DNA from 4 places in the Aromatoleum petrolei genome. Region 2 is predicted to be linked to each of the others. Evidence: predicted binding sites of a transcription regulator. Region 2 holds the regulator's gene; each other region holds the start of a gene.
What was found. Region 2 encodes FNR, which switches genes on or off when oxygen is low (the NO sensors DNR and NnrR bind a similar motif). Its sites were predicted from a motif close to TTGANCTAGNTCAA; they were not measured.
Positions count from the first base shown of each region.

Region 1: the regulator FNR is predicted to act here: its motif matches at 1,374-1,387, upstream of ToN1_RS00370 (hemerythrin domain-containing protein).
Region 3: the regulator FNR is predicted to act here: its motif matches at 963-976, upstream of ToN1_RS13220 (DUF3079 domain-containing protein).
Region 4: the regulator FNR is predicted to act here: its motif matches at 1,127-1,140, upstream of ubiU (ubiquinone anaerobic biosynthesis protein UbiU).

Region 1 covers NZ_CP059560.1:90,235-92,421, reverse strand. Annotated here, with positions in the region: gene ToN1_RS00380 (GumC domain-containing protein) at 1-662, opposite strand, end outside; gene ToN1_RS00375 (DUF2249 domain-containing protein) at 659-874, opposite strand; gene ToN1_RS00370 (hemerythrin domain-containing protein) at 874-1,317, opposite strand; gene ToN1_RS00365 (DUF748 domain-containing protein) at 1,628-2,187, shown strand, end outside.
Region 2 covers NZ_CP059560.1:3,953,898-3,956,084, reverse strand. Annotated here, with positions in the region: gene hemN (oxygen-independent coproporphyrinogen III oxidase) at 1-661, opposite strand, end outside; gene fnr (fumarate/nitrate reduction transcriptional regulator Fnr) at 795-1,535, shown strand; gene ToN1_RS18005 (hemerythrin domain-containing protein) at 1,575-2,105, opposite strand; gene ToN1_RS18000 (SirB2 family protein) at 2,102-2,187, opposite strand, start outside.
Region 3 covers NZ_CP059560.1:2,893,380-2,895,566, forward strand. Annotated here, with positions in the region: gene ToN1_RS13215 (class I SAM-dependent methyltransferase) at 1-459, opposite strand, end outside; gene ToN1_RS13220 (DUF3079 domain-containing protein) at 669-884, opposite strand; gene trmA (tRNA (uridine(54)-C5)-methyltransferase TrmA) at 1,130-2,187, shown strand, end outside.
Region 4 covers NZ_CP059560.1:3,156,559-3,158,745, forward strand. Annotated here, with positions in the region: gene ToN1_RS14405 (U32 family peptidase) at 1-48, opposite strand, end outside; gene ubiU (ubiquinone anaerobic biosynthesis protein UbiU) at 57-1,070, opposite strand; gene ToN1_RS14415 (ABC transporter substrate-binding protein) at 1,276-2,097, opposite strand.

The sequences.
Region 1 (2,187 bases), 1.5 Mb from region 2:
GGCATCGGGTAGTTCGGGGTAATCTGGAACATCGGCACGACCACCCAGCTCGCCGCCGCGAGCAGCACGCCCGCACCGCCCACTAGGGCCCAGCCGATATGCAGTTTGAGCATTGTCAGCAGCCGCAGATCGAGGTGGCCGCCCAGCGCGAGCGCCAGGGTGATGCCGAGCGCGACGGCAACCGCGAACCCGAGCAGTGCGATACGCAGGTCGCGTGGTGTCGCCTGTGCGACGGGGATCCGCCGCAGCCCCAGAAAAGCGGCCACCACGAAGAGCGCGAGTCCTCCCCCGAGCAATACCGTTGCCGGTGCGAGAAAGGCAGGTGAGCCTCTGCCCAGCCCCCACGCCAGGCACAGGGCACCGAACGTCATCGTCAGATGCACCACCTTCGCAACCGGGCCCGAGCGCGGAATCACCGCCCCCGCGACCACCGGCAAGACCTGGAACAGGGCCCCCAGCATCACCGTCAGCATGAAGCCGACGGCGATCAGGTGCGTCACCGCCAGTGCACCGGGCGTCCACCTCGATTCCAGCAGTTCGGGCGCAGCCAGCAGGGCGGCCCCGGCCGCGGCGCCGAAGAGTGGGGCGGTGAGAAAGAAACGCAGCGGGGTCGAGAAGGCCGGCGCTGCGTCGTAGCTGAGGGTTTGCCCGTCTGGAATCATGGATTCACTATGTCGATCTCCACGACACCGTCGTCGCGGATGCGGCTTTCATACTTGTAGCCGTCGCGGTCCAGAATGCGGAACAGCGGATGGGGCATGCGATCGAGGAGGAGCACAAGACCCTCTCCCTTGGGCAGGTCCGCCAAGGCATCCATCACCAGTTCGAAAGGCTGCGGTGGTTCCAGACCGCGCGCGTCTACAGTTTTCTTCATCAGGCCCTCGCGTGGAGGCGCTCGCTCAACCCGCTCGCGACGTCGGTGCCGGACAGGTGCGAGTCGCACATCGGATAAAGAATATTCTCTTCCTTCATATTGTGCTGCTGCATCAGGATCAGCAGGGTTTCCGATTCGCCGGCGTAATCGTCCTTGTCCTTGTTGGCCAGCGCCTCGCGCATGCGGGCAAGCGCGCTGCGCATCTCGGCATGCTCGCCGCGCATCACCTTGGTCGGGCCTTCGGTCATCCCCGTGGCGGCCTCGAACTTCGGGAAGAGGAGGGATTCCTCGGCATCGAAATGCCCTTCAAGCTCGCTTGCGAACTGTTCCAGGGCTGCGCTCGCCTCGTCCCACTTGCCTTTGGCCACAGCCGTTTCGGCACGGGCAAAGGACTCGTCGCAGTGGCGGTGGTCGTCGGTCATCAGGGAAGTGATCTGGCTCATGGTTGCGGGTCTCCTGTGTGGGTGGATGAATTCTCGCAATTCCAGCAGGGTGATCCTTGATGCGTGTCAAACCGTTCGTGTATCCAATCAATTCGGCCCGCACCGCGGTCCGGCTGCAGCCTGCGTCGACGCGCGACCGATTCCGGTCGGAAATTTTCGGAGACAGTTCCGCCGTACTCGCAATGGTGCAAAAGGCCCAGGATCGTGGATTGGTGCGGCGGAGATTCACACTCGTGCGGTGGCCTGCTAGATTGATGTCATGGGCTGGAGCGTTCCAGTCATCCGTTCGGTATTTCCTTGGAGACCCTGCATGTCCGTCGAGTCACAGGCTCGTAGTTCGCGATTCGATCGTGCCCGGCTCAAGCGTCCTGCCAAGTGGCTGGCAGGCACCATTCTCGTGATCGCCGTGCTCGGCTTCCTGGCCGCGCCGCCGCTGGTCCGACACTTCGGACAGAAGATCGCATCGGACGTCCTCGGCCGTCAGGTCACGATCCAGGATATCGACATCAACCCCTTCGCGATGTCCGTGACCGCAACCGGGCTCGACATTGCCGAAGCCGACGGTCAGCCCGGGGCGTTCTCGTTCCGCTCGCTGTATGCGAACCTCGAAGGCGAGTCGATCTTCCGTGGCGCGCCCGTCTTGCGCGAGATCCGTCTCGAGGCGCCGCGCGTCAATTTCGTGCGTCTCGACGACACCCGACACAGTTGGAGCGATGTCCAGGAACGGCTCGCCGCTCGGCCGAAATCGGAGGACGACAAGCCTGCGCTTTTCTCGCTGAACAACATCCAGCTCGTCGACGGCGCAGTTCACGTCGACGACCGGTTGGTCGGCGTCAAGAACGACATCACCGACCTCACCATCGGCCTGCC
Region 2 (2,187 bases):
GCAGGCCGTAGATCAGGTCCATGCTGATCGACTTGAAGCCGGTGGCACGGGCGGCGTCGATCACGAGCTTCGTTTCGTCGTAGCTCTGGATGCGATTGACCGCCTCCTGCACGTCCTCGTTGAAGTCCTGCACACCGACACTCATGCGGTTGAAGCCAAGGTCGGCCAGCAGCTTGACCGTATCGAAATCGACCTTGCGAGGATCGACCTCGATCGAGTATTCGCCGTTCGGCACCAGCGTGAAGCGCTTGCGCACCGAGTCCATGAGCTGGCGCAGCTCGTCGTGCGACAGGAAGGTCGGCGTGCCGCCGCCCAAGTGCAGCTGCGTGACCTGATGGCTGCCGCCCAGCGCGGCCGCCTGCATCTCGATTTCCTTATCGAGATATTTCAGGTACTTGGCCGAGCGCGCGTGATCCTTGGTGATGATCTTGTTGCACGCGCAGTAATAGCAGATCGTGTTACAGAAGGGGATGTGGAAGTATAATGAAAGCGGTTTACTCACGCCGCCCACACCGCGCTGCGCCAGCCAGTCCCGCAACGCACGGGCATCGAACGCTTCGACGAAGCGATCGGCCGTCGGGTAGGACGTGTAGCGCGGCCCGTTGATGTCGAACCGACGAATCAACTGCTGGTCGAAAACTAGGTCTTTCTGACTGGTCATGGTTGTATCGCTTGAGTGCATTCCGTACGATCTCAAAAAGCCGCAGTTTCGTGGTTGACGTGGATCAACGGTACATTCCGACGGGCGCCTGCCACTTCTCGGTCGTCGTAGAAGGAACAATATTATCGTGCAAATGAAGGCGACGGTGCCGATTACAGTTGCGAGTCTGAAGGTCGCATGCTCCCAGTGCAATCTGGTCGAGTTGTGCCTGCCGTTCGGGATGTCGGAATCGGAAATCGACCGTCTCGACGAACTCGTCGGCGCACGTCGCAAGATCAAGCGCCAGCAGCACCTGTATCGCGCGGGAGATCCTTTCGAGGCAATCTACGCGATCCGCGCCGGCTCGTTCAAGACCGACGTGCTGCTCGAGGACGGACGCGAACAGGTCACCGGGTTCCAGATGACCGGGGAAATGCTCGGACTCGACGGCATCAGCACCGAAGCCCATTCCTGCAACGCGATCGCGCTGGAAGACAGCGAGGTGTGCGTGATCGCCTACAGCAAGCTCGAGGAACTGTCGCGCGTGGTCGAGGGACTGCAGCTGCAGTTCCACAAAGTGATGAGCCGCGAAATCGTGCGCGACCATGGCGTGATGACCCTCCTTGGCTCGATGCGTGCGGAGGAGCGCCTGGCGGCCTTCCTGCTCAACATGTCCCAGCGTTTCACGGCACGCGGCTTTTCTCCGGCGGAGTTCCACCTCCGCATGACCCGCGAGGAGATCGGCTCCTATCTGGGCCTCAAGCTCGAGACGGTGTCACGTGCCTTTTCGAAGTTCCAGGACGAAGGGCTGATCGCGGTTCAGCAGAAGCACATCCGCATTCTGGACATCGTCGGCCTGAAACGGCTGATCCAGCACCCCACGCCGCGCCCCTGAAGGAGTTTTCCACCATCATACGTCCGCCGGCCGCGGGCGTTATTGACGCCGTCGCGCAGTCATCGTGCCGGACAGGGCGGCGATGTCTTCTTCGGACAGCAGCTTGCGCGCAATCGGCAGCAGTTCGCCTTCCTCGCGCTCAATGTGGCTGCGATAGGCGCCCGCAAACGCGTCGACGTCCGCAGCCGTGAGATCGGCCCCTTCTCCGGCGGCAATGCGCTCGAGACGTGCGCGCATCCGCGCCCAGCCGGCAAAGAGCTTCTGGTGATCGGCAAGGATCCAGTCGATGAGCGCGCCGAGTTCTGCACGCCGGGCCTCATCGGCACGCGCGCGCAGGACGGGGAAAAGGTCGTCCTCCTCGTCCTGATGATGCTTCACGGCGGCGACGTCGAAGTAACGCATAACGTTGACGGCCGCCTGCTGCGCCTGCTTGTCGGGACCATGCTCCGGCAGCCATGCGGCGAGCCGTGCCAGGGTCGCAAGCTGCGCCTGCAGGCGCTCATGGCAGGCCTCGAGCATCTCGAGAGGCGTCTCGAAACCGGGTGAAGAAGGGATCAGCGATTCGGTCATTGGAGAACTCCGGCAAACGCGAGGAATCCTGCCGGGTTCTTGCTCAGCGCCACCGACACGATCCATGAAAAGACAAGCAGGG
Region 3 (2,187 bases), 1.1 Mb from region 2:
GAACTGCACGAGCTTGCGTTCCGGGCTGTGCGCGAGGAAGCGGCACAGGCTGTGCGCGGTCTCGTGCACGACATGCGCGGGCAGCGAGCGGAACGGCAGGCTGGACACGAGGACGATGCGGCCGGGGTGATCGTACAGCGAATCCACCACCTGCCGTGCCGTCGCCTCGCGGACGTCCGCGGCCGGGTAGCGATGGCGCAGGCGTTGTGCGAGGGCGGCCTGCAATTCGACCGCGATCAGCGGAACGCCGGGCAGTTTCGCCAATAGCGCGTCGGTGACCGGGCCGGTGCCTGCCCCCAGTTCGACCACGAGATCCGCGCCGTCCGCGGCACTCGCCAGCGCATTTGCGAGCGCGCGCGACGACGGCAGCAGCGTGCCGGTCGAACCCGGATCGCGCAGCATCGCGACCAGCAACTGCAGGCGTGCGGAGGGGGTGGCGAGGCGGAACATGGATGCCATCTTAGTCAGGCCTTCCTGTCCGTGGGTGGATGCTTGCGTGTGGAGTTGTAACGGCGCGCGGTGGCCACGCCGGTGGGGCAGGCGCGACGCGGAGCGACGCCTGTGCTGCAGTGTAGTACCGCAGGAGCGTTTTTACGCGCGAATACCCGGGCAGGTGCGGGCGCTTACGGCCGCGCGTGGCCGAGCCGAGGTCGCGGGCGGCGTGTCTTTCAGCGGCTTGCCGGTTCGGCGGGCTTCTGCGGCTCTTCTGCCACGTCCAGCCCCCAGTCGCCGTATTCGTACCAGTCGTCGCCGAGCATCTCGGCGGGGTGCAGGGTGCGGCCCGAGCCGTTGCCGCAGGCGAGCGAGTCCGCCGGGCAGTACTTGTCGCAACCCCAGCAGATGCGCTCGGGGTGCTTCGGATGCAGGGGAAACTTCTTGGCCATGTCGGGGAGCCTCGTGACCGCTTGGAATGCGGATTCTGGAAATGTCCGACAATTTTACTCGGTCATGGTTGGCTGGCTTTGACGTCCGTCAAAACCGGTCGGCGCGGCTGCATCGTGCGCGCGGGCGGCGTATAGTCGCGTCTCCGCGAGAATTCCCCGCGACGACCCCTCATCGATCCTTCGGCGCCCGCGTCCGCCGCTCCGCCCGGAGCGCTCCCGCACGGCGCCACCGCCGCCGAATCAAGATGTCACTGCCCAGCTTCGACCCCGCCGAATACGCTACCCTGCTCGCCGACAAGGCGGCCCGCTTTGCGAGCGACTTCGCGCCGCTGGGGGTGCCCGCTCCGGAAGTGTTCGCGTCCGAGCCCCTGCATTACCGACTGCGCGCCGAGTTCCGCATGTGGCACCACGGCGACGGCCTGGTCGACTATGCCATGTTCGCCCCGGACGACCCCAAGACGCCGGTGCTGCTCGACGACTTCCCCGCCGCGGCGGCGCCGATCTGCGCGCTGATGCCGCGCCTGCGCGACGCTCTGCGCGCGAACGGGGTGCTGCGGAAGAAGATCTTCCAGGTCGAATTCCTTGCGACCTTGAGCGGCGAACTGATGGTGAGCCTGGTCTACCACCGCGCGCTCGACGCGGACTGGGAAGCGGCCGCGCGCGCGCTCGCCGCGGAGCTGGGCGTGCAGGTCATCGGCCGCAGCCGCAAGCAGAAGATCGTGCTCGATCGCGACTGGCTGCTGGAGGAGTTCGAGGTCGACGGCCGGCGCCTGCGCTATCAGCAGATCGAGGGCAGCTTCACGCAGCCCAACGGCGGCGTGAACCGCCAGATGCTGGGCTGGGCGCGACGCCAGGTCGCGAGTGTGGGCGGCGACCTGCTCGAGCTTTACTGCGGCAACGGCAACTTCACCATGGCGCTGGCGCCGCTCTTCGACCGCGTGCTCGCGACCGAAGTCAGCAAGTCCTCGGTGCGCGCCGCGCACTACAACATCGAGGCGAACGGCGTCGACAACATCACGATGGTGCGCATGTCGAGCGACGAGATCAGCGACGCCTTCGCCGGTGGGCGCGAATACCGGCGCATGAAGGACGTCGAGCTCGCCGGCTACCGCTTCTCGAGCTTGTTCGTCGACCCGCCACGCAGCGGCCTCGACGACGCCACCGTCAAGCTCGCACGCGGCTTCGACCGCATCCTGTACATCTCCTGCAACCCGGTGACGCTGCGCGACAACGTCGCCGCCCTCGCCGACACCCACGAAATCTCCGCGGCGGCGGTGTTCGATCAGTTCCCCTACACCCACCA
Region 4 (2,187 bases), 800 kb from region 2:
TTCCTGGCGCGACCAGTAGTAGAGCAGGGGACCCAGAGCGATTTTCATGGTGGTGTTCACTTCCACGGCCGGTAGTACGCGCCGAGCGTATGGCTGCGGCCTTCGGAAACCTTGTCGAGCTCGGCGATCCACGCCGGCTGCACAGCGAAGCTGTCCGCATCACGCATGACCTTGTCGATCGCCTCGCGCCATACGCGCGTGACCTGCGCGACGTAGGCGGGGCTGCGCTGGCGGCCTTCGATCTTGATCGCGCGCACGCCGGCGCGGGCGAGCTCGGGTAGCAGTTCCAGCGTGTTGAGGCTGGTCGGCTCCTCGATCGCGTAGTAGGTCTCGCCGTTCACGTCGAAGCGGCCCTTGCACAGCGTCGGGTAGCCGGCGCGCTCGCCGTCGTCGAAGCGGTCGATGAGGATGCCGTTCAGCCGCGTTTCCATGCCCTTGGGCGTCTGCTCCCAGCGCACGTGCTTGCCCGGCGAACAGGCGCCGTTGCAGTTGGGCGATTCGCCGGTGGCGTAGGCCGACAGCGCGCAGCGGCCTTCCACCATCACGCACAGGCCGCCGAAGCCGAATACTTCGATCTCTACCTGGGTGTTGGCGATGACGTGCTGGACCTGCGGCAGCGACAGCACGCGCGGCAGTACCGCGCGCTGGATGCCGAAGCGTTCGGCGTAGAAGTTGATCGCCTCGTAGGTGGTGGCGGAGCCCTGCACGGACAGGTGCAGGCGCAGCTGCGGATGCTTCTTCTGCGCGTAGGCCATCAGGCCGGGGTCGGCGACGATGATCGCGTCGATGCCGAGGTCGGCGGCGCGGTCCACCGCGGCGGTCCAGCCGGACCAGTTGCCGGCCTGCGGATAGGTATTGAGGGCGACGAGGACCTTGCGCTTGCGGTCGTGGGCGTAGCGCACGCCCTCGGTCATCGCCTTGGCGTCGAAGTTCAGGCCGGTGAAGTTGCGGGCGTTGGTCGCGTCCTTGAAGCCGAGGTAGACGCAGTCGGCTCCATGGTCGACGGCCGTCTTCAGCGCCGGCAGGCTACCTGCCGGGCAGACGAGTTCGATTTTCGTATTGGAGGTCATGGCGGGGGCTGGGGAAAAAAGCTCCGCAACCATAGTGCGGCAGCGTGCGGCCCGCGTTGACGGGAATCAAGGGGTGTGCGGTCGGCGCGACAAATGGCCGCGGCTGCCGTTTGCCTGCAGCCGTTCGGGCTGAACCTGTCGAAGGGCAATTCGGAGGGCTTCGACAGGCTCGGCCCGAACGGTACTAGGCGAGCGCGCGAAGGGCTTACTTCGCGGCGTTGGGGAAGAAGAGCTGTTCGCCGCCGATCTTGTAGTCGGCGATGGCCGTCTGGCCGGCCGGCGAGACGATCCAGTCGATGAACTGCTGGCCCATTTCGCGCTTCACGTGCGGATGCTTGGCCGGGTTCACGAGGATCACGCCGTACTGGTTGAACAGGCGCTTGTCGCCCTCGACGGCGATCGTCAGGTCCTGGCGGTTCTTGAACGACAGCCACGTGCCGCGGTCGGCGAGGATGTAGGCGCCGAGCGAGGCGGCCATGTTGAGCGCGGGGCCCATGCCGGAGCCCGAGTCGCGGTACCACGGGCCCTTCGCCTGCTCGAGGTCGATGCCCGCGAGCTTCCACAGGCGCAGCTCGGCCGCGTGGGTGCCGCTCTTGTCGCCGCGCGACACGAAGGGCGCCTTCGTCGCCTCGACCTTCTTCAGCGCCTCGACGATGTCGCGCCCGCCGGCGACCTTGGCCGGATCGGCCTTGGGGCCGACGAGGATGAAGTCGTTGTACATCACTTCCTTGCGCTCGACGCCGAAGCCGTCGGCGACGAATTTCTCCTCGGCGACGCGGTCATGCACGAATACCACGTCGGCGTCGCCGCGGCGCGCGGTGTCGAGTGCCTGGCCGGTGCCCAGCGCGACGACGCGCACCTGGACGCCGGACTGCTGCTCGAAGCGCGGCAGCAGGTGGCCGAAGAGGCCGGACTGTTCGGTGGAGGTCGTCGACGCGACGGTGATGAACTTGTCCTCGGCGTGGGCGCCGGCGATGCCCAGAAGACAGGCGCAGGCGAGCAGCAGGGGGCGGAACAGACTGGCCATGAAGGGTCTCCGTGGTGTGTTGGTTCGTGCTCGTTGTATCAAAACCTGCGTGGAGCCGCCCGGACTGTGTCGGGTATGTCATGGCAACAT